3 regions of the Paenibacillus rhizovicinus genome follow, and region 1 is predicted to be linked to each of the others. Evidence: predicted binding sites of a transcription regulator. Region 1 holds the regulator's gene; each other region holds the start of a gene.
The links. The regulator Rex, encoded in region 1, represses fermentation and respiration genes when NADH is low (regulators of the CRP and FNR family bind a similar motif). The targets are predictions, from matches to a motif close to TTGTGAAATATTTCACAA.

Region 1 (6,002 bases):
AAGGTCGTGCGGACGTACAGTTCGTTCGTGAAACCTTCCATCCCGATTCCCGCATTCATAACGGGACTGACCGGCATCGACGAGTCGATGACGGCGGATGCGCCAGAGCTGGAGGAAGTGCTGCTCGAGGTCGTTCCGCTGCTCAGCGATTCCGTGCTCGTCGCCCATAACGTCGGATTCGACGCAGGCTTCCTGAACGCGGCGCTTGATCGCTGCGGCTATGTGCCATTCGACGGACGGCGGCTGGACACGGTCGAATTGCTTCGCATCTTATATCCGACGCTGACGACCTATCAGCTCGGCGCGGTAACGGAGCTGTTCGGAATCGCGCATGATCAGCATCACCGCGCAGACAGCGACGCCATGGCAACGGCCGAGCTGTTCGCGGCATGCTGCAGGAAGCTGGACGGCATGCCGCTTCTTACGCTTCAACGGCTTGCGCAATTGCTTGGTGACGATCTGGATGATCTAGGATGGCTGATGTCGCAATTCGCGATGAAGAAAGAAATGCAGACGTCCATCGATTTGGACGCTTACACGTATTTCCGGCAATTCGCCATGAAAGCCGGCGATTGGACGGAGGAGCAGCATCCGCGTAACGAGGAAGAGCAGGCCGCATCGGTTGCGGACTGGACGTTTCCGTCGTTCCTTGCCCATATTAAAGCGGGCATTGCCGCCATCGTACCGGGGTATGAGGAACGCGATCCGCAAAACATGATGTTCCAGGAAGTCATCGACGCCTTCGACGAAGAGCGTCATCTGCTTATCGAAGCCGGCACGGGCACGGGAAAATCGCTCGGCTATCTCATTCCGGCTCTCTTCTATGGTGTCCAGCATAACAAGAAGATAGTCGTCAGCACGCATACCATCAATCTTCAGGAGCAGCTGCGTTCGCGAGATTTGCCCCTGCTGCTTGCCGTGATGCCATATCCGTTCAAAGCCGCCGTCTTCAAGGGACGCGGCAATTATTTGTGCCTGCGCAAATTCGAAGGCAAAGTGAATATGCGCGATTTCAGCGCGCCGGCCGAAGACCGAATTACGGCGGCGCAAATGGTCGTATGGCTCAGCGAAACGGAGCATGGCGATCAAGAAGAATTGAACTTCGGCAATCGCGGATCGGATTTCTGGAACGTCGTTTCAAGCGATGCCGATTCTTGCCTGAATCGGAGTTGTCCATGGTTTAAGCGATGCTACTACCATCGCGCGAAGCAAGAAGCGAACATTGCAGACGTGGTCATCACGAACCATTCCATGCTGTTTACAGATATTCGGGCGGATCATCGCCTGCTTCCGGGCTACGAGCATCTCGTCTTGGACGAGGCGCATCACCTCGAAGACGTCGCGGGCAAGCATCTCGGCACGCAGTTGTCTTATTATTCCATCCAGCAGCCCGTATTCCGATTGTGCAAGGATGCCAGGAACGGGCAGCTGATCGCGCTGAACAGCCGACTGGCCAACGAAGGCGTGGAGCAGACTCAGAAATGGCGGGAAGAAATCGATGAAGTCGTACCGGTATTCGGCGAGCTGAGGGACGAATGGGACCGGCTGTTCGAGCTCTTGTACGGCTTGATGAACAACGGCAATGCGGGTGCGAGAAATGCGGCTCAGGACGGGACGGGTGGCAGCGAAGCGGGGCAGTTCGTTTTGCGGCTGCGCGGCGGCAAACTGCCGGAGCTGTGGAAGGAAGCGCAATTGATCGAAGAAGCGGTTCACGGCTATCTGAGTCAGATCATCCGTCCGCTGGACAAAGTGTTCGCCGCGATCAAAGAAGAGCTGGACGATCCCGGCATCGCGGCGCTCGTCACGGATTTGAGCGGAACAGTCAAAGATTTAGCCAGGGCTCGCGAAGACTTGCGCCAGTTTATTAAAGCGGATAAGTCGGATACCGTCTATTGGCTTGAAGCGAACAGCAACTCGCGGGCTAAATCCGTGCAGCTGTATGCGGTGCCGGCGGATGTGAGCAGCCAGCTGCGAACGTATTTCTTCGACACGAAACGAAGCGTCATCATGACTTCGGCGACATTATCGGTACAGAAGTCGTTCCAGTACGCCTGCGAACAGCTTGGCTTGACGGGCGAGGAAGAAGCGGGCCGTCTGAAGACCGTGCAGCTCCCTTCGCCATTCAACTATCGGGAACAGGCGCTCGTCATCATCCCTCGTAACTTCCCGGTGCTTAAAGGCGCTGCCGGCGATCCAATGTTCAATGAAATGCTTGTCAACTCGCTTACAGAAGCTGCGATCGAGACGAAAGGCCGCATGCTGGTCCTGTTCACGTCGTACAAAATGTTAAAGCAGGTATACGAGCCGTTGAAGGAAGCATTGGCCCAGCACGACATTCAAGTGCTCGGACAAGGCATCGACAGCAGCAACCGGAGCAAGCTGACAAGACGGTTCCAGCAGCAAGCGGCTTCCGTACTTCTCGGCACGAGCAGCTTCTGGGAAGGCGTCGATATTCCCGGAGATGCGCTGACTTGCCTGGCCATCGTCAGGCTGCCGTTCCAGCCGCCGAATCATCCGCTTGTCGAGGCGAAGTCGGAGCTGCTGCAGGAGCAGAATCAGAATCCGTTCATGAAACTATCCATTCCGCAGGCCGTTATCCGGTTCAAACAAGGCTTCGGCCGTCTGGTTCGGTCGGGGAAAGACCGCGGAATCGTTCTTATCTATGATACTCGCGTAATCGATACCTACTATGGCAAATATTTTCTCTATTCGCTACCGGGACCCAAGATTGAAACGATGCACTTGGATCAGATCGTTCCGCGCATGCGCGAATGGCTGTCTCTGCGCGAAGAAGGAGTGGAATCACCATGAAACCGATGAAAATTTCCGAAGCGGTCGTTCGCAGGCTTCCCGTTTACTTGCAAGTGCTGAACGACTTGCATATGCGGGATGTGCAGACGGTTTCATCGCAAGAACTCGGCAACAGGTTAGACTTGAATCCAGCCCAAATCCGGAAGGATCTCGCTTATTTCGGCGACTTCGGCCGGAAAGGGATCGGCTACGACGTCACGTATCTGATCGAGAAAATCAAGCAGATCTTGAAGCTGGATCAACCGCTTAACGTCGCGCTCGTCGGAGCGGGAAATCTGGGCCGGGCGCTATGCAATTACAATATGTATTTGAAGGACAATATGAAAATAACGGCCGTATTCGACGTTCATCCGTCGATGATCGGCACCTCCATCAACGGCTTGACGGTTCTGCCGATGGAAAAGCTGGCGGAGACGATCCGCGAACTGCGCATTCGGATCGGCATTATTACCGTTCCGGCCGTCGAAGCGCAGAACGTCGCGGACCAGTTCGTGGAAGCAGGCGTGGACGGCATTCTTAATTTCGCGCCGACGATTCTCCGCCTGCAGGATCAAGTGCGCATTCATTATGCGAATTTCACGACCGAGCTGATGAGCTTGGCTTATTACTTGAACGAAGAAGAGGAGAACGACGATGAATCGGATTTGGATTAAAGAGGGGACCTTCGTCACGATGGACGACGCCCGTCCCGTGCTCAAAGGACATATGGTTATCGAGGGAGATACCATTCTCTACTTGGACGAAGCACTGCCGGACCCGGCTCCGGAAGGCGCCGAAATCATTGACGGCCATGGGCTCGTATTCATGCCTGGACTGATCAATACGCACGGTCACGCTGCGATGTCGCTGCTGCGCGGCTATTCCGACGACGAAGCGCTGCAGGTATGGCTCGAGCAGAAAATGTGGCCGATGGAAGGGAAATATACCGACGAAGACGCGCGCTGGGGAACGGCGCTCGCGGTCAGCGAAATGCTTCGATCAGGCACGACGACGTTCGTCGACATGTATGATCGCATGCATATCGTAGCCGAAGTCGTGGAGCAGTCCGGCATTCGCGGCTTATTGACGCGCGGCGTAATCGGCCTGTGTCCGCCTGATGTGCAAACGGCCAAGCTGAACGAAGCAAAGCAATTCGTACAGGATTGGAACGGCCGCGCGAACGGTCGCATCCGGACCATGCTGTCCCCGCATGCCCCTTATACATGTCCGCCCGATTATATCCAGCGAATCGTCGAAGCGGCGCATGAACTGAACGTGCCGCTGCATACGCATATGTCGGAATCGGCGGCGGAAGTGCAGCAGAACGTCAACGATTACGGCTGCCGTCCCGTCGAGCATCTGGACAAGCTTGGCTTCTTCTCCCGTCCGGCGCTGGTCGCGCATGCCGTTCATCTGACGGATGACGAAATCGCGCTGCTTGCCGGGCGCGGCGTCAGCGTATCCCATAACCCGGCCAGCAACTTGAAACTGGCAAGCGGCATTGCGCGCGTGCCGGCGATGCTCGAAGCGGGCGTTACGGTCTCGCTCGGAACGGACAGCGCGGCGAGCAATAATAATTTGGACCTGTTCGATGAAATCCGCTTGGCGGCGCTTATCCATAAGGGCGTCTCCGGAGATCCGACGGCAATTCCGGCTTGGGAAGCGCTCAAGCTCGGTACGGTATACGGGGCTCGCGCGATCTGGCAGGAAGAGCGAATCGGCATGCTGAAGGAAGGCATGAAAGCCGACTTTATCGCCATTGACGCGGAACAGCCGCATTTCTATCCGCGAACGGAAATCGTGTCCCATCTCGTCTATTCCGGTTCCGGACGGGACGTGAAGCATGTGTGGGTCGATGGCGTTCAAGTCGTCAAAGAGGGCGAATGCGTATTCCTGGACGATGCATTGATTCGTGCGGAGGCGCAGCGCTGCTTTGAAAGGCTGCTGTCGAGCTAATGCGCGCCAAACAATTTAAACGGTCTCCGTTCATGACGGTTGGACGATCGATATTTCTTGGCGTAATCGTAATCATCGTGCTGCTGGTTTCGGTGAATGTCTACTACCGTTACGTGCAATCGCCTGTGTGGACGGAGCAGAAAACCGTCGAAGCGGATGCCAAACAGCGGAGCGGCCTGAAGAAAGTGACGGATTCCTATGCCTATACATGGGACGAGCCGGTTTGGGTCGTGGAAGGGAAAGACGAGAGCGACGCCGACACCTACGTTTGGCTGAAGAAGGATTCCTCCATTACGCTGCATGCAAGCGACGGCTTGACGAAGAAAGCGATTGAAGCACAGTTTCTGCAAGAGAAGCCGGATGCGGATATCGCTCATACCCGAATCGGCATTTTCGGCGGCGAGCCGGTATGGGAAATCTTCTATTCGCGCAATCAAGCGGGGAAAGTGTATCACTTCTACGATTTCTATCGTTTCCGCGACGGTTCGCTGATCGTGATGTATAAGCTGCCGTCCCAATGATGAAGGCGAACTGACAGGCAAAGCAAGATCAGCCAGTCTTCCCTGTTATTACAGGCTCCTGGAAGCAACAGTCTATGATATACTTTCGTATAGCGTGATTGATAGACGAAAGTGTACAACCTATTCTGTTGGATGAAGGGAGCTTTTTGCTATGAAAATACGTCCTTTACCGGTCGTGCTGACCGCTGTTATAACGGCCGGACTATTGATCGGCGGATGGTTCACGTACCGCAACGAAGCCGACCTGAAGCCGCTCGACCGCATTGCGACAAGCGCGCCCGGCGTTACGAACGCCAAGCCTGTCATCGGCCGCAGCTCCATTACGCTTAACTTGACCCTTGACCGGGATGCGAATCTCCGGAACATATACGATACGATTGCTACCGAAGGCGACGACATTATCGGTTCGAAAGATTTGAAGCTGAACATCGAGAAATCCGGCTCGTCCGAGAAGCTGGAAGACGCGTGGGCATCGATGCTGTTCGAAGTCGCCCAAGCGATGGATCACCGCAGCTATTCCGATATTCCTTCGGCGATGAAGCAGGCAGAGAGCAAGAATCCCGGCATTCAAGCCGTATCGGAGATGGACGATACGAACGTCTATATTACGTTGAAAGACGACAAGGCGGTTAAATATATCGTGCTTCCGCGCGTATCCAATACGATCGGGGTGTGGCCAAATGCGTAAATACGGGAAAGAGATTCTGATCGGCTTCGTGCCGGTCTTGATTTTAT
Region 2 (6,002 bases), 2.2 Mb from region 1:
CTGTTCCTGCCGCTTCTGATCGACCAAGCGTTCATCGTCTGCCTGAACGTGGTGAACGTTGCCATGATCAGCTCCTCGGGCGTATCGGCGATCAGCGCGGTGAACATGGTCGATTCGCTGAATTTCTTCCTCGTCAGCGTCTTCGTCGCCGTATCCACGGGCGGAACGGTTATCGTGGCGCAGTATAAAGGGAGCGGTAACGCGCCGATGGTGTCCAAGGCGGCGGCCAGTTCGATCGCGGCCGTCACGCTGTTCGCGCTTGGAATCAGCTTGGCGATGATCGCGCTCCATGGACCGACCCTCCATCTGCTGTTCGGGTCTGCGTCGCCGGACGTGTTCGACAAAGCGAAAACGTATTTCATCGGGAGCTGCGCATCGTACGCGGGGATCGCATTGGTCGAAGCGGTCTGCGGCGCATTGCGGGGCATCGGGCAGTCGCGGGCTTCGCTCGTGCTCTCGCTCGTTATGAATCTCTCGTACGTGCTGCTGAACGTGCTGTTCATCAACGGACTGCACATGGGCGTGCTTGGCCTCAGCATCTCCGTCAATGTGGCGCGTTACGGGGCTGCGCTGTACGCGCTCTATTATTTGGTCAAGAAGAACACGAACCTGCATTTGCGCATCAAGGACATGCTTCAGGTCAAGTTGGACATGATTCGTAAAATCCTATACGTTGGACTGCCGTTCGCGGCCGAGCAAATGTTCTTCAACGGCGGCAAGATCGTCACCCAAATCTTCATCGTCCATCTGGGCACGAATGCGATCGCGGTTAACGCGATCGGCGGCTCGTTCGCGCAGCTGACGCAAATTCCTTCCAACGCGCTGGCGCTGACGGCGATTACGGTCATCGGCCAGAGCATGGGACGGCAGGACACCGAGGCCGCGCGCAAGTATGCCCGCGCATTCATGTGGATATCGAGCATGTTCCTGCTTGCCACGGCGTTAATCGTCGTGCCGCTGTTTCATCCGCTCGTCAGCCTGTTCCATCCGCCGAAGGAAATCGTGCACGACATCTTCATTATCGTCCTTATCAATGCGGTTACCCAGGTGCTGCTCTGGTCGCAAAGCTTCATCATGCCGTCTGCGCTGCGGGCGGCGGGCGATTCGAAATTCACGTCGCTGGTGTCGCTGCTGTCCATGTGGCTGTTCAGAATCACGCTCGGTTATTTGCTCGCCATCGTGCTCCACGGCGGCATCGTCGCTGTCTGGCTGGCGATGAACCTGGAGTGGGGCGTGCGGGGGGCTGTCTTCCTCTGGCGCTTCCGCGGGAAGAAGTGGTATCAGCATAAGTTGATTTAAGATAACGTTTATTCGCATCGCATTGCATTGCATTGCGTCGCGCCGACGGGGATTCATCCCGGCGAAAAGGAAGCGCAGAGAGGAGGCAGGGGCCGGATGACCATTAAGCTCGGATACGTGGGCGTGGAGGACACGATGGCGTTCATTACTTCGATTATCCGGCAGAACGGCGAGTTCGAATGCCTGCCTTTCGCGCATGAGCGGTTCGAAGACATCGGCCCGATCGTGACGGCGAACGCCGAGAAGGTCGACATGTGGCTGTTCTCCGGCCCGCTGCCCTATCGGGCGGCCCGAGAACAGGCGCCGGGGATCACGAAGCCGATGTTCTATATCTCCTACAGCGGCGCCGGGTTATATCGGACGTTATGCCAGCTGTTCTACCGGGAGCGCGTCGACATGAGCCGGCTGAGCTTCGACATGTACGGTCCTAAGGAGTTGGCGAAGGTCGCGGAGGAGCTGGGGCTGACCGGCGCCGCGTTGAACGGCAAACCGTTCGACGGCTCGTATCAGGCATTGATCGATTACCATGCGGACTTGTGGCGCCGCGGCGCAATCGATTATGCCGTCACCTGCGTCTGGTACGTGCAGGACAAGCTGAAGGCGCTCGGCGTTCCCGTGCTTCGCGTCATTCCGACGGAAGCTTCCGTGCAGGCGGCATTGGCGGAAGCGTCGCGCACTTGGGAGACGCTCCGGTACATGGATGCGCAGATCGCCGTGCAGCTGGTGGAGACGGATCCTTACGCGGGCTTGACGAGGGATACGTTCGGCTCCGACGAGCTGTTCCGCTTGGAGCTGACTGTCAGCGAATCGCTGCTGGATTACTCCCGGCGGCTGCAAGGATCGCTGAAGACGATCTCGCCGGGCCGGTATGCGATCTTCACCACGCGAGGCATCTTGAAGGACGTGACGCGCGGGTTCGAGCAAATCCCGGAAGGCCCGGAGCTGTCCGGCCTCGGGGCGGAGCTGACCTGCGGCATCGGCATCGGCCGCACCGCTTACGAAGCAGAGCTGCTGGCAGGCAAAGCGCTGATGCAAACCCGGCAATGCGGCAAAGGCGCCTGGATGGTCGCTTTCGACGACAAAACGATCACGGGGCCGCTCGGACGGACGGAGCAGTTGTCCTACTCCTATTCTGCCGAAGGCTTGCAGACCGTCAGCGAACGGACGGGGCTGAGCACGGCAACGCTCGGCAAGATCGAAGCGGTGCTGAGGAAGACGCGGACGGATGTCCTCACGTCGACACAGCTGGCGCAGCAGATGATGATCATGCCGCGAAGCGCCAGGCGCATTCTGATTCAGCTCGAAACGAGCGGGTTTGCGGAAGTTACAGGCGAAGAAACGGCCGGCGCAAGAGGAAGGCCGCTGAAACTATACCGGATTACATTAAGACGAGCCGACTGACGCTCGTCTTTTTTTGCTGTCCCTCATCATGTGTTTCGTATATCTTTTTCATGGATTTTTTTCGTTGACAGGCCGGGCGGCATTGATTAATATACGGTCATAGCCTTTAATAGACCGTAATTAGCGATGCGCGATGGAGGGACGACGGATGAACATCCTAGTGTGCAAGCATTTTGCATTTGACGATGAAAGTGCCCTTGCAGCATGGGCCGAGCGGCAAGGCCACGCGCTGCGCGTGCTCTTACCTGCCGAGCTGGCTGCGTATCCGGTGCAGGAGTCGTTCGACATGCTCGTCATCTTGGGCGGTCCCATGAGCGTATATGAAGAAGCGCGCTATCCGTGGCTGATCGGCGAGAAGCGGTTCGTCCGGGACTGCATCGATGCGGGCAAGCCCGTGCTCGGCATTTGCCTCGGCGCGCAAATGCTGTCCGAGGTGCTGGGAGGCGTCGTCTATCGCAACGACCGGAAGGAAATCGGATGGCACGCCGTGCAGCGAACGGAGGAGCGGCATCCTTGCTTCGAAGGCGTCCCGCAGTCGTTCACGAGCTTCCAATGGCATGGCGACACGTTCACGCTGCCGGAAGGCGCGGTTCGTCTTGCGAGTTCCGAAGCATGCGGCAATCAGGCATTCGCGTACGGAGAAACGGTGCTGGCGCTTCAGTTTCATCTGGAGACGACGCCGGTCTGCATCGGCACGATGCTCAGCGTTTGGGCAAGCGAGCTGACGGAGGCGCCGTTTATTCAACCGGCTGCCGAGATTGCGGCGCAGACGGAGCGAAGCGAGGCATCCCATGCGCTGCTCGCGGGAATCTTGGATCGGCTGGCGGCCGCCGCCGCAGCCACGGCCAAGGCCATAGACTGCAAGCAGGGGCAAGGACAGGAGACGTCAGCGCCGCAGAAGCCGCGAACGGCCTAATAACGATTATAGAAGTACGATTCACGAGGCCGCGGGCCGGTGGCTCTCTTTCGGCAGCCAGCGTTCTGCGGTTTTTTTTTATTGCCGGATATGTATTTAACGTTGTTGATGATTCGCAGGGCGTAGAAATAAACTTCCCGTCGAGGGAGCAGAATAAGTCATGATTAGTGGTATTTTCCTAGGTCCGGCGCCTGAATTTCGCATGTTTTGCGGCGTTGGGCGTTCTTTCTTGGGATGATTAATTATTTTTATAGTCATAATAAAAATAATTTTACAATTACCTATAGTCGAGCCGGGAAAAAAGCGATACAGTAGAGACAGAAGAAAGGCTGCTGTCATACTCGAAGCGTCTTGTGATTATTTTCACATTTCTCCCTTTTCGACGACGGAATGCTTCACCGCGTTACTCGCTTAATGGGATTAAACTTGCCATGCCGCTTAGGCGGCACGCCGGTTCATCTGACGGGATGATTGCAGCTGAGTGACTACATCTGAAGGAGGCAATACAATGAGTGAAACAATGGTATCGAACCTGGAACAGCAAGATGCATCGGCGGCGCTCGTCAAATCGGACGTACTCGATCAACTGCTAAAGCCGGAAGTGCAAGAAGCGCTGACACAACTGGTGGACCAGCTTCCTAAACTGTCCGAAATGATGAGCTTGATGACGAAAACGTACGAACTGGCGCAAAAGGTTGCATCCGACCGCATCCTGATCCAAGACACGGTGGGCGGCATTCAAGAAGTCGTTAAACCGCTGACCGAGAAAGTAAAAGGCTACGCATCCGCGGCGATCGAAGCGAACGACCGTGCAGAGCAAAGCGAGAACGTCATCGGCTTGTTCGGCATGATCAAACTGATGAAAGATCCGGAATTGCAAAAGATGCTTCGCTTTGGCCAAGCATACCTCGACATTCTGGGCGAAAGAAAGAAACAGGGCTAAACCGACCGAACCGATATCGACGATTCATAACTTATGCGAAGTACGGAGGATGAGATCCCATGAGAAAAGAAATACTGATTCTAGGCGGCGGCTACGGCGGCTTGCTTAGCGCGCTGTCCGCTCGCCAGCATCTGACTACCGATGAAGCGAACATCACGATTATTAACCGCGTTCCCTCGCACCAAATCATTACGGAGCTTCACCGTCTCGCTGCAGGCAACGTAGCCGAGAAAGCCGTTGCATTGCCGCTTGAGAAATTGCTTAAAGGCAAATCCGTTAACGTCGTTGTAGGCGAAGTGCAAGCAATCGACGTTGCCGGCAAACAAGTCGCTCTGAACAACGGTTCGTCGTACCGCTACGATAACCTGGTGCTCGCACTGGGCAGCGAAACGAACTACTTCGGCATCCCGGGCTTGCAAGAGAACAGCCTGACGCTGAAATCCGTTCATGATGCGAACCGCGTATTCAACCACGTTAAAGACCGCATCAAAGCATATGCAACAAGCAAAAACAAAGCAGACGCTACGTTCATTATCGGCGGCGGCGGTCTGACTGGCGTCGAGCTGGTCGGCGAGCTTGCTGACGAGCTTCCGGGCATCTGCCGTCAATACGGCGTGGATTTCGCGGACGTTTCGATCTCGCTGGTTGAAGCTATGCCGACAATCCTGCCGATCTTCTCGCCTGAACTGATCGGACGCGCGGTAACGAGCCTCGAAGCTCGCGGCGTGGAATTCCTGACAGGCCTTGCGATCACGGAAGTAAACGGCAACGTCGTTACGCTGAAAGACGGCAGAACGATCGAAACGAATACGCTTGTTTGGACAGGCGGCGTTCAAGGCAGCTCCCTCGTGGGCAACTGCGGCATCGAAGTTAACCGCGGCCGCGCAACGGTTAACGAGCACCTGCAATCCACTTCGCACCCTGAAGTATTCCTGGCTGGCGACTGTGCAGTCGTATTCGCACCGGAAGGCCGTCCATACCCGCCGACAGCACAGCTGGCATGGCAAATGGGCGAACTGGCAGGCGCGAACATCGGCGCATTGATCAAAGGCGCTAAAATGGACACGTTCAGCCCGGTATTCTCCGGTACGCTTGCAAGCCTGGGCCGCAAAGACGGCATCGGCGCCGTTGGCGGATCCGGCATCGAGCTGAAAGGCACGCCTGCTTCCTTGATGAAGAAAGCAAGTAACGCGCGCTACCTGTCGCACATCAACGGCTTGTTCTCCCTGGCTTACTAATAGTCCCAGGCCAGTTAGCCGTACGAATATCCACAATCCATAACGCAAACAACCCCAGCTCGCGATGAGCCGGGGTTGTTTGCGTTGCGAAGGCGTTGGAATCCGTTAAGAACGAGCGGAGAGGCTGTTGATAAGCGTTGGCGAGCTGTTAAGAAAGAAACGCAGCTGTTGAGAAGCATGCGATATGGTCCGGAAATTCGGTGAA
Region 3 (6,002 bases), 2.6 Mb from region 1:
ACGACGCAAACCAAATTCAGCAGAAGGTACAAGAGCTTGGCGACACCATCAGCCGTGAGTTTGAGGGACGCAATCCGCTTGTTATCTGCGTGCTCAAGGGCGCGTTTATTTTTATGGCGGATTTGGTGAAGACCATTACGATTCCGCTCGAGATCGATTTCATGGCTGTATCCAGCTACGGACAATCGACCAAGACCAGCGGCGTTGTCAAAATCATCAAGGACCTTGACGCTTCGGTGCAGGGACGCGACGTGCTCATTGTTGAAGATATCATCGACAGCGGGCTTACGCTCAGCTACCTCATTGACGTGCTTGAGCGCCGCAACGCCAAGTCCATCACGCTTGTCACGCTGTTTGATAAACCGGCGGGACGCAAGGTGGAGTTGGAAGCGGACTATAAAGGTTTTGTGCTCCCTGACGCCTTCGTCGTCGGGTATGGGCTCGATTACGCGGAGCAATACCGCAATTTGCCGATCATCGGCATCTTGAAGCCCGAGGTTTACGAGAAGTAAACGAAGCTAGCGAGGATGCAATTCGCCTTGCAGGACGGCTCCCGCTTACGGGAGCTTCCCGATGCAAGGTCCACTTATTTTTTTGCGTCTTGAGAGGAGGTAGGGGATGAATCGGATCATCCGCAATACTGGCTTTTATTTGATTATTTTTTTGGTGACCGTCGGGATCTTCCAATTTATCAGCAGCCAAAACGATTCCAGCACTGGACTGAGCTACGACCAATTTAGGACGGAACTTCAGAACAACAATATCGCGAAGCTGGAATATCAATTCGACGGGTACTCGTACTTGATTACGGGTGAGTACAGGAAGAAGCCGGCAGACTCAGACTCCAACCAATTCTATACCCACTCCAACGTCGAAGAGTTCGTAGTCAAGGAAGTTTACGATGCGCAGGCTAAGAACGGATTCGTGATCAAGAGCAAGCCGATGGAGGGCCAAAGCATTTGGCTGACCTTCCTGACATCGATCATTCCGTTCGTCATTATCTTCATCCTGTTCTTCTTCCTTATCAATCAAGCTCAAGGCGGCGGCGGCAAAGTAATGAACTTTGGCAAGAGCCGAGCCCGTCTATATAACGAAGAGAAGAAACGCGTCACGTTCGAAGACGTGGCGGGTGCCGACGAAGAGAAACAAGAACTGGTCGAAGTGGTCGAGTTCTTGAAGGATCCCCGCAAGTTCGCGGCCGTCGGAGCAAGAATTCCGAAGGGCGTCTTGCTAAACGGACCTCCGGGAACGGGTAAAACGCTTCTTGCTCGCGCGGTTGCGGGCGAAGCGGGCGTGCCGTTCTTCAGCATCTCCGGATCCGACTTCGTCGAAATGTTCGTCGGCGTCGGCGCTTCCCGCGTACGCGACCTGTTCGAGAACGCGAAGAAGAACGCGCCATGTATTATCTTTATCGATGAGATCGATGCCGTCGGACGTCAGCGCGGCGCCGGACTTGGCGGGGGCCATGACGAGCGCGAACAAACGCTTAATCAGCTCCTCGTTGAAATGGACGGCTTCGGCGCGAACGAAGGCATCATCATCGTAGCGGCAACGAACCGTCCGGATATTCTTGACCCGGCGCTTCTCCGTCCAGGCCGTTTCGACCGTCAAATTACGGTTGACCGCCCGGATGTGAAAGGCCGCGAAGCGGTACTGAAAGTCCATGCGCGCAACAAACCGCTCACTCGCGACGTGAAACTTGACGTTATCGCGAAACGTACGACCGGCTTTACCGGTGCGGATCTGGAGAACCTGCTGAACGAAGCAGCGCTTCTTGCGGCACGCCGCAACAAGAAAGACATCGGCATGCTGGAAGTGGACGATGCCATCGACCGCGTCATTGTCGGTACGGAGAAACGCAGCCGTGTCGTCAGCGACCGCGAGAAACGAATCGTCGCTTACCACGAAGCCGGGCATACGATTGTCGGCTACTTCTTGGAGCATGCGGATCAAGTGCATAAAGTTACGATTATCCCGCGGGGTAAAGCAGGCGGCTACGTCATCATGCTTCCTAAAGATGGCGACCGTATGCTGGCAACCAAGCAGGAGCTGTTGGATAAAATCACGGGATTGCTTGGCGGACGCGTTGCCGAGGAAGTATTCATCGGCGAAATCGGCACAGGCGCTTACAGCGACTTCAAACAAGCGACGAGCATCGTGCGCGCCATGATCATGGAATACGGCATGAGCGACAAGCTGGGCCCTATGCAGTTCGGCAGCTCTCAAGGTCAAGTGTTCTTGGGCAGAGACATCGGACATGAGCAGAACTACTCCGATGCCATCGCATACGAGATCGACCAAGAGATGCAGTCCATCATTCAAGACTGCTACGCGAGAGCGAAGAAGCTGCTCACCGAGAAGAGCAAAGAAGTGCATCTCATTGCACAGACATTGCTCAGCGAAGAGACGCTCGAAATCGAGCAAATCAAGCGCCTGATCGAGAGCGGTTCGATTGCAGGAGACACGGGCGGAGACGGATCTACTGGTGGACCGGTATCTGCATCCGAAGAGCCAAAAGGCGAGCCGATCATCGATACGATCGGCGGTGTGAAAGTGCGCATCCAATCGAAGGAAGCTGGCGATATCGCCCCTCCGATCGATCCGGACAGCGGCAACGACAACGGCACGCCGCAGTCGTAATAGACGAAACAAGAAGGGCTGTCCCTCGCAGAGTGATCTGCGGCGGACAGCTCTTTTTTTCCTTTTTTGCAACCCATTTGCCATCGCTAAGAGGGAGCCGGCGGCGATTGTGAACGCCTATAAGCGCAATCGGTAACGGATGGGCCTGAAACCAAGAAGAATCAAGCTTGCGGGACGCTTGCGTTTTAAATCCGCACAAACCTGCCAATACCGACCAAAACGGCCGCTTTTGTGAGTTGACAGCATACCGGACCTTGTGTAAATTAAATGTTAATCACTTGTAATGCCGACTGTGAATCAAGGGTTTGAAGAAGAGGGCATCCTAACGGTAGCCATCCTACGCAGACTCGCAATTCTCGATTATAAAGCTGCACAAACGGCAAAAGGGCGAATTGTCCGATTTATTTTGGCAGAGTTTGTGCATCTGTTCACAAAGTTAGTGAAAAGAGGAGAAATAGCCATGGAAGCATTAGCTCTCGAGCGGAAAGCGGAGCAAAACCGCGAACTGCGGGAACGTTTGATGCAGCTGAAGAAAGAACGCAACGCCATTATACTTGCCCATTATTATCAGCGTGACGAAATTCAGGAAGTAGCCGATTTTCGGGGGGACTCGTTCCTGCTTGCTCAGAAGGCAGCGGAAACCGATGCCGATGTTATCGTATTTTGCGGCGTTCACTTTATGGGTGAGAGCGCCAAGATCCTGGCACCGAACAAGACCGTTATCATTCCCGATGAGCGCGCGGGCTGCCCAATGGCCGACATGGTAAACGTCGATGGCCTGCGTAAGCTGAAAGCCCAGCATCCGAACGCGAAAGTGGTAACCTACATCAATTCCTCCGCGGAAATCAAAGCGGAAACGGATATTTGCTGTACGTCGGCCAATGCTGTGCGCGTCGTGAACTCCGTCGATTCCGATGAAATCATCTGGGTGCCGGATAAGAACCTGGGCCACTACGTCCAGCAGAAAACCGACAAGAAGATGATTATTTGGGAAGGCTATTGCAACACGCATGACATGCTGACGGTGAAAGACGTTGAAGAAATGAAGGCGAAGTATCCGAACGCGCAATTCGTCGTACATCCGGAATGCCGTCCTGAAGTCGTGGAGCTTGGCGATTTTGTCGGCAGCACGACCGCTATTATTAAATATTGCAAAGAGTCCGACTGCCAAGAGTTCATCGTCGGCACGGAAGACGGTACCGGGTATCAGCTTCGTCTGGACAGCCCGAACAAAACGTTCCATTTTGCAACGAAATATTTGGTTTGCCCGAACATGAAGGTCAACAATCTTAAGAAGCTCGTGAAATGCCTGGAGACGATGCAGCCGCAAATTTACGTACCAGAAGATGTCGCCAGCAAAGCTCGTCTATCCTTAGAGCGCATGCTGCAGGTGAAGTAATATGAGCGGCCTACTTTCCGAAGAGAGGAAAGCATCGACTATGATTCCACGTTACCTTGTCGACGCGCAGCTCGAGGAGCTGCCGGTTATTTATAAAGACGTTATTGTAATCGGGGCCGGCATCGCCGGTCTTTTTACCGCTATTAAAGCAAGCGATGACAATGAAGTATTGATGATTACGAAGAAATCGCTGCTCGACAGCAACACCAGATATGCCCAAGGCGGTATCGCGGCCGTCATCTCGGAGGACGATTCGCCCGCTTATCATCGCCAAGATACTCTGATCGCAGGGGCCGGACTTTGTTCTGCCGAAGCGGTGGACGTGCTTGTGCATGAGGGCACGATGGGCGTTGAAGATTTGGTGCGGATGGGTACCAAGTTCGATGTCGAGAATGGCGAATTCGCGCTAACCAAAGAGGGAGCGCACAGCCAGCGGCGCATTTTGCATGCCAACGGCGATGCCACCGGATTCGAGATCGTTCGTGCACTATCGGAGAAAGCGGTGGCCAACCCCCGCATCGAGGTGTGGGACGATCATTTTGTCATAGATTTGATTACGGATGATAACGTATGCGTGGGCGCGCTGGTTCAGAAGCCGGACGGGCAGCGTCTTATCGTGCGCGGCAAAGCGACGATTCTATGTTCCGGCGGTACGGGGCAGTTGTATCGTTATACGACGAACCCGGAAGTCGCCACAGGAGACGGGATCGCGATGGCTTACCGTGCAGGGGCCGATATTCGCGATATGGAATTCGTTCAATTCCATCCGACGTCGCTCTGTTATCCGGGCGCTCCGCGCTTTCTTATTTCGGAAGCGGTTCGCGGCGAAGGCGCCGTGCTGCGCAATATTCGCGGCGAACGGTTCATGGAGAAATACCATGAGCAGCTGGAGCTTGCACCGCGCGATGTCGTGGCACGGGCGATCGTCAGCGAGATGGAAGCAACGAAGTCGACGTTCGTGTTCTTGGACGTGACGCATGAATCGGCAGATATGGTCAGACACCGGTTTCCGAATATTTATGAGTTCTGCTTGAATTTCGGGCTTGATTTAACGACAGACTGGATTCCCGTCGCGCCTGCGGCGCATTATATGATGGGTGGCGTCAAAACCGATTTGAACGGCGAAACTAATTTGTCCCGCTTGTTCGCTTGCGGCGAGTGCTCATCGACGGGCGTTCATGGAGCGAATCGGCTTGCGAGCAATTCGTTGTCCGAAGCGATCGTCTTCGGCCGCCGGATCGTCGAACGGATCAATTCGCTGACGCCGCTTGACGAGGGCGACATTCACCTTCATATGGATTCGCTGGCGCGCAGCGAGGCTCCCATTCAAGCGGTCGTGGAGAAGCGGCTGAAGCTGCAGAAGATCATGGTGCGTTACGCCGGCTTGAACCGGAATGCGCATGGGTTGATTAAAGGAGCCGAAGAGCTTAATCGGCTCAGCTCGATTTTCCGCTCGGTCATCTCGAAGCGCGAGGAGTACGAATTTGCGAATTTGCTCACCTGCGCGATGTTGACGACGAAGGGCGCGATTACCCGTGAAGAGAGCCGGGGTGCGCATAGCCGCGAGGATTTTCCGGAACGGGACGATTTGGTTTGGCGCAAGCACGTCGTGCTCAATCGCGAACACGGCTTAACAGAGGAGCGGATTGAACATGTTTGAAACAACGTTGGCTGCAGCTGGAGGCGTTAGCGCAGACGAAGTACGCGCGCATATTCGGGCTTGGCTTGCTGAGGATATAGGAACAGGCGATATTACGAGCTGGGCGACGATTCCTGCGGGGACTCAATCGAAGGCGATTATTCACATGAAGGATTCCGGCATTATGGCCGGCATTCCGATTGCTCGCTTGGTATTTGAAGTCGTTGATGCGACGCTTGAATTCCGTCCGCTCGCGACTGACGGGGATGCCGTTACGAAAGGCGACGTCATTGCTGAAGTGGAAGGCAGCACGCACAGCATTCT

Region 2: GZH47_RS13945 (helical membrane plugin domain-containing protein) is a predicted target of Rex. The motif match lies at 3,968-3,985, and genes of this name have one in related genera.
Region 3: nadA (quinolinate synthase NadA) is a predicted target of Rex. The motif match lies at 3,057-3,074, and genes of this name have one in related genera.

The regions. Positions count from the first base shown of each region.
Region 1 covers NZ_CP048286.1:962,962-968,963, reverse strand. The annotation lists gene dinG (ATP-dependent DNA helicase DinG) at 1-2,811, shown strand, start outside; gene GZH47_RS04365 (redox-sensing transcriptional repressor Rex) at 2,808-3,464, shown strand; gene GZH47_RS04360 (amidohydrolase) at 3,445-4,746, shown strand; gene GZH47_RS04355 (cell wall elongation regulator TseB-like domain-containing protein) at 4,746-5,267, shown strand; gene GZH47_RS04350 (hypothetical protein) at 5,419-5,955, shown strand; gene GZH47_RS04345 (AAA family ATPase) at 5,948-6,002, shown strand, end outside.
Region 2 covers NZ_CP048286.1:3,122,938-3,128,939, reverse strand. The annotation lists gene GZH47_RS13960 (MATE family efflux transporter) at 1-1,299, shown strand, start outside; gene GZH47_RS13955 (helix-turn-helix domain-containing protein) at 1,396-2,700, shown strand; gene GZH47_RS13950 (type 1 glutamine amidotransferase) at 2,849-3,616, shown strand; gene GZH47_RS13945 (helical membrane plugin domain-containing protein) at 4,125-4,559, shown strand; gene GZH47_RS13940 (NAD(P)/FAD-dependent oxidoreductase) at 4,619-5,797, shown strand.
Region 3 covers NZ_CP048286.1:3,541,323-3,547,324, reverse strand. The annotation lists gene hpt (hypoxanthine phosphoribosyltransferase) at 1-512, shown strand, start outside; gene ftsH (ATP-dependent zinc metalloprotease FtsH) at 619-2,640, shown strand; gene nadA (quinolinate synthase NadA) at 3,101-4,039, shown strand; gene nadB (L-aspartate oxidase) at 4,080-5,699, shown strand; gene nadC (carboxylating nicotinate-nucleotide diphosphorylase) at 5,692-6,002, shown strand, end outside.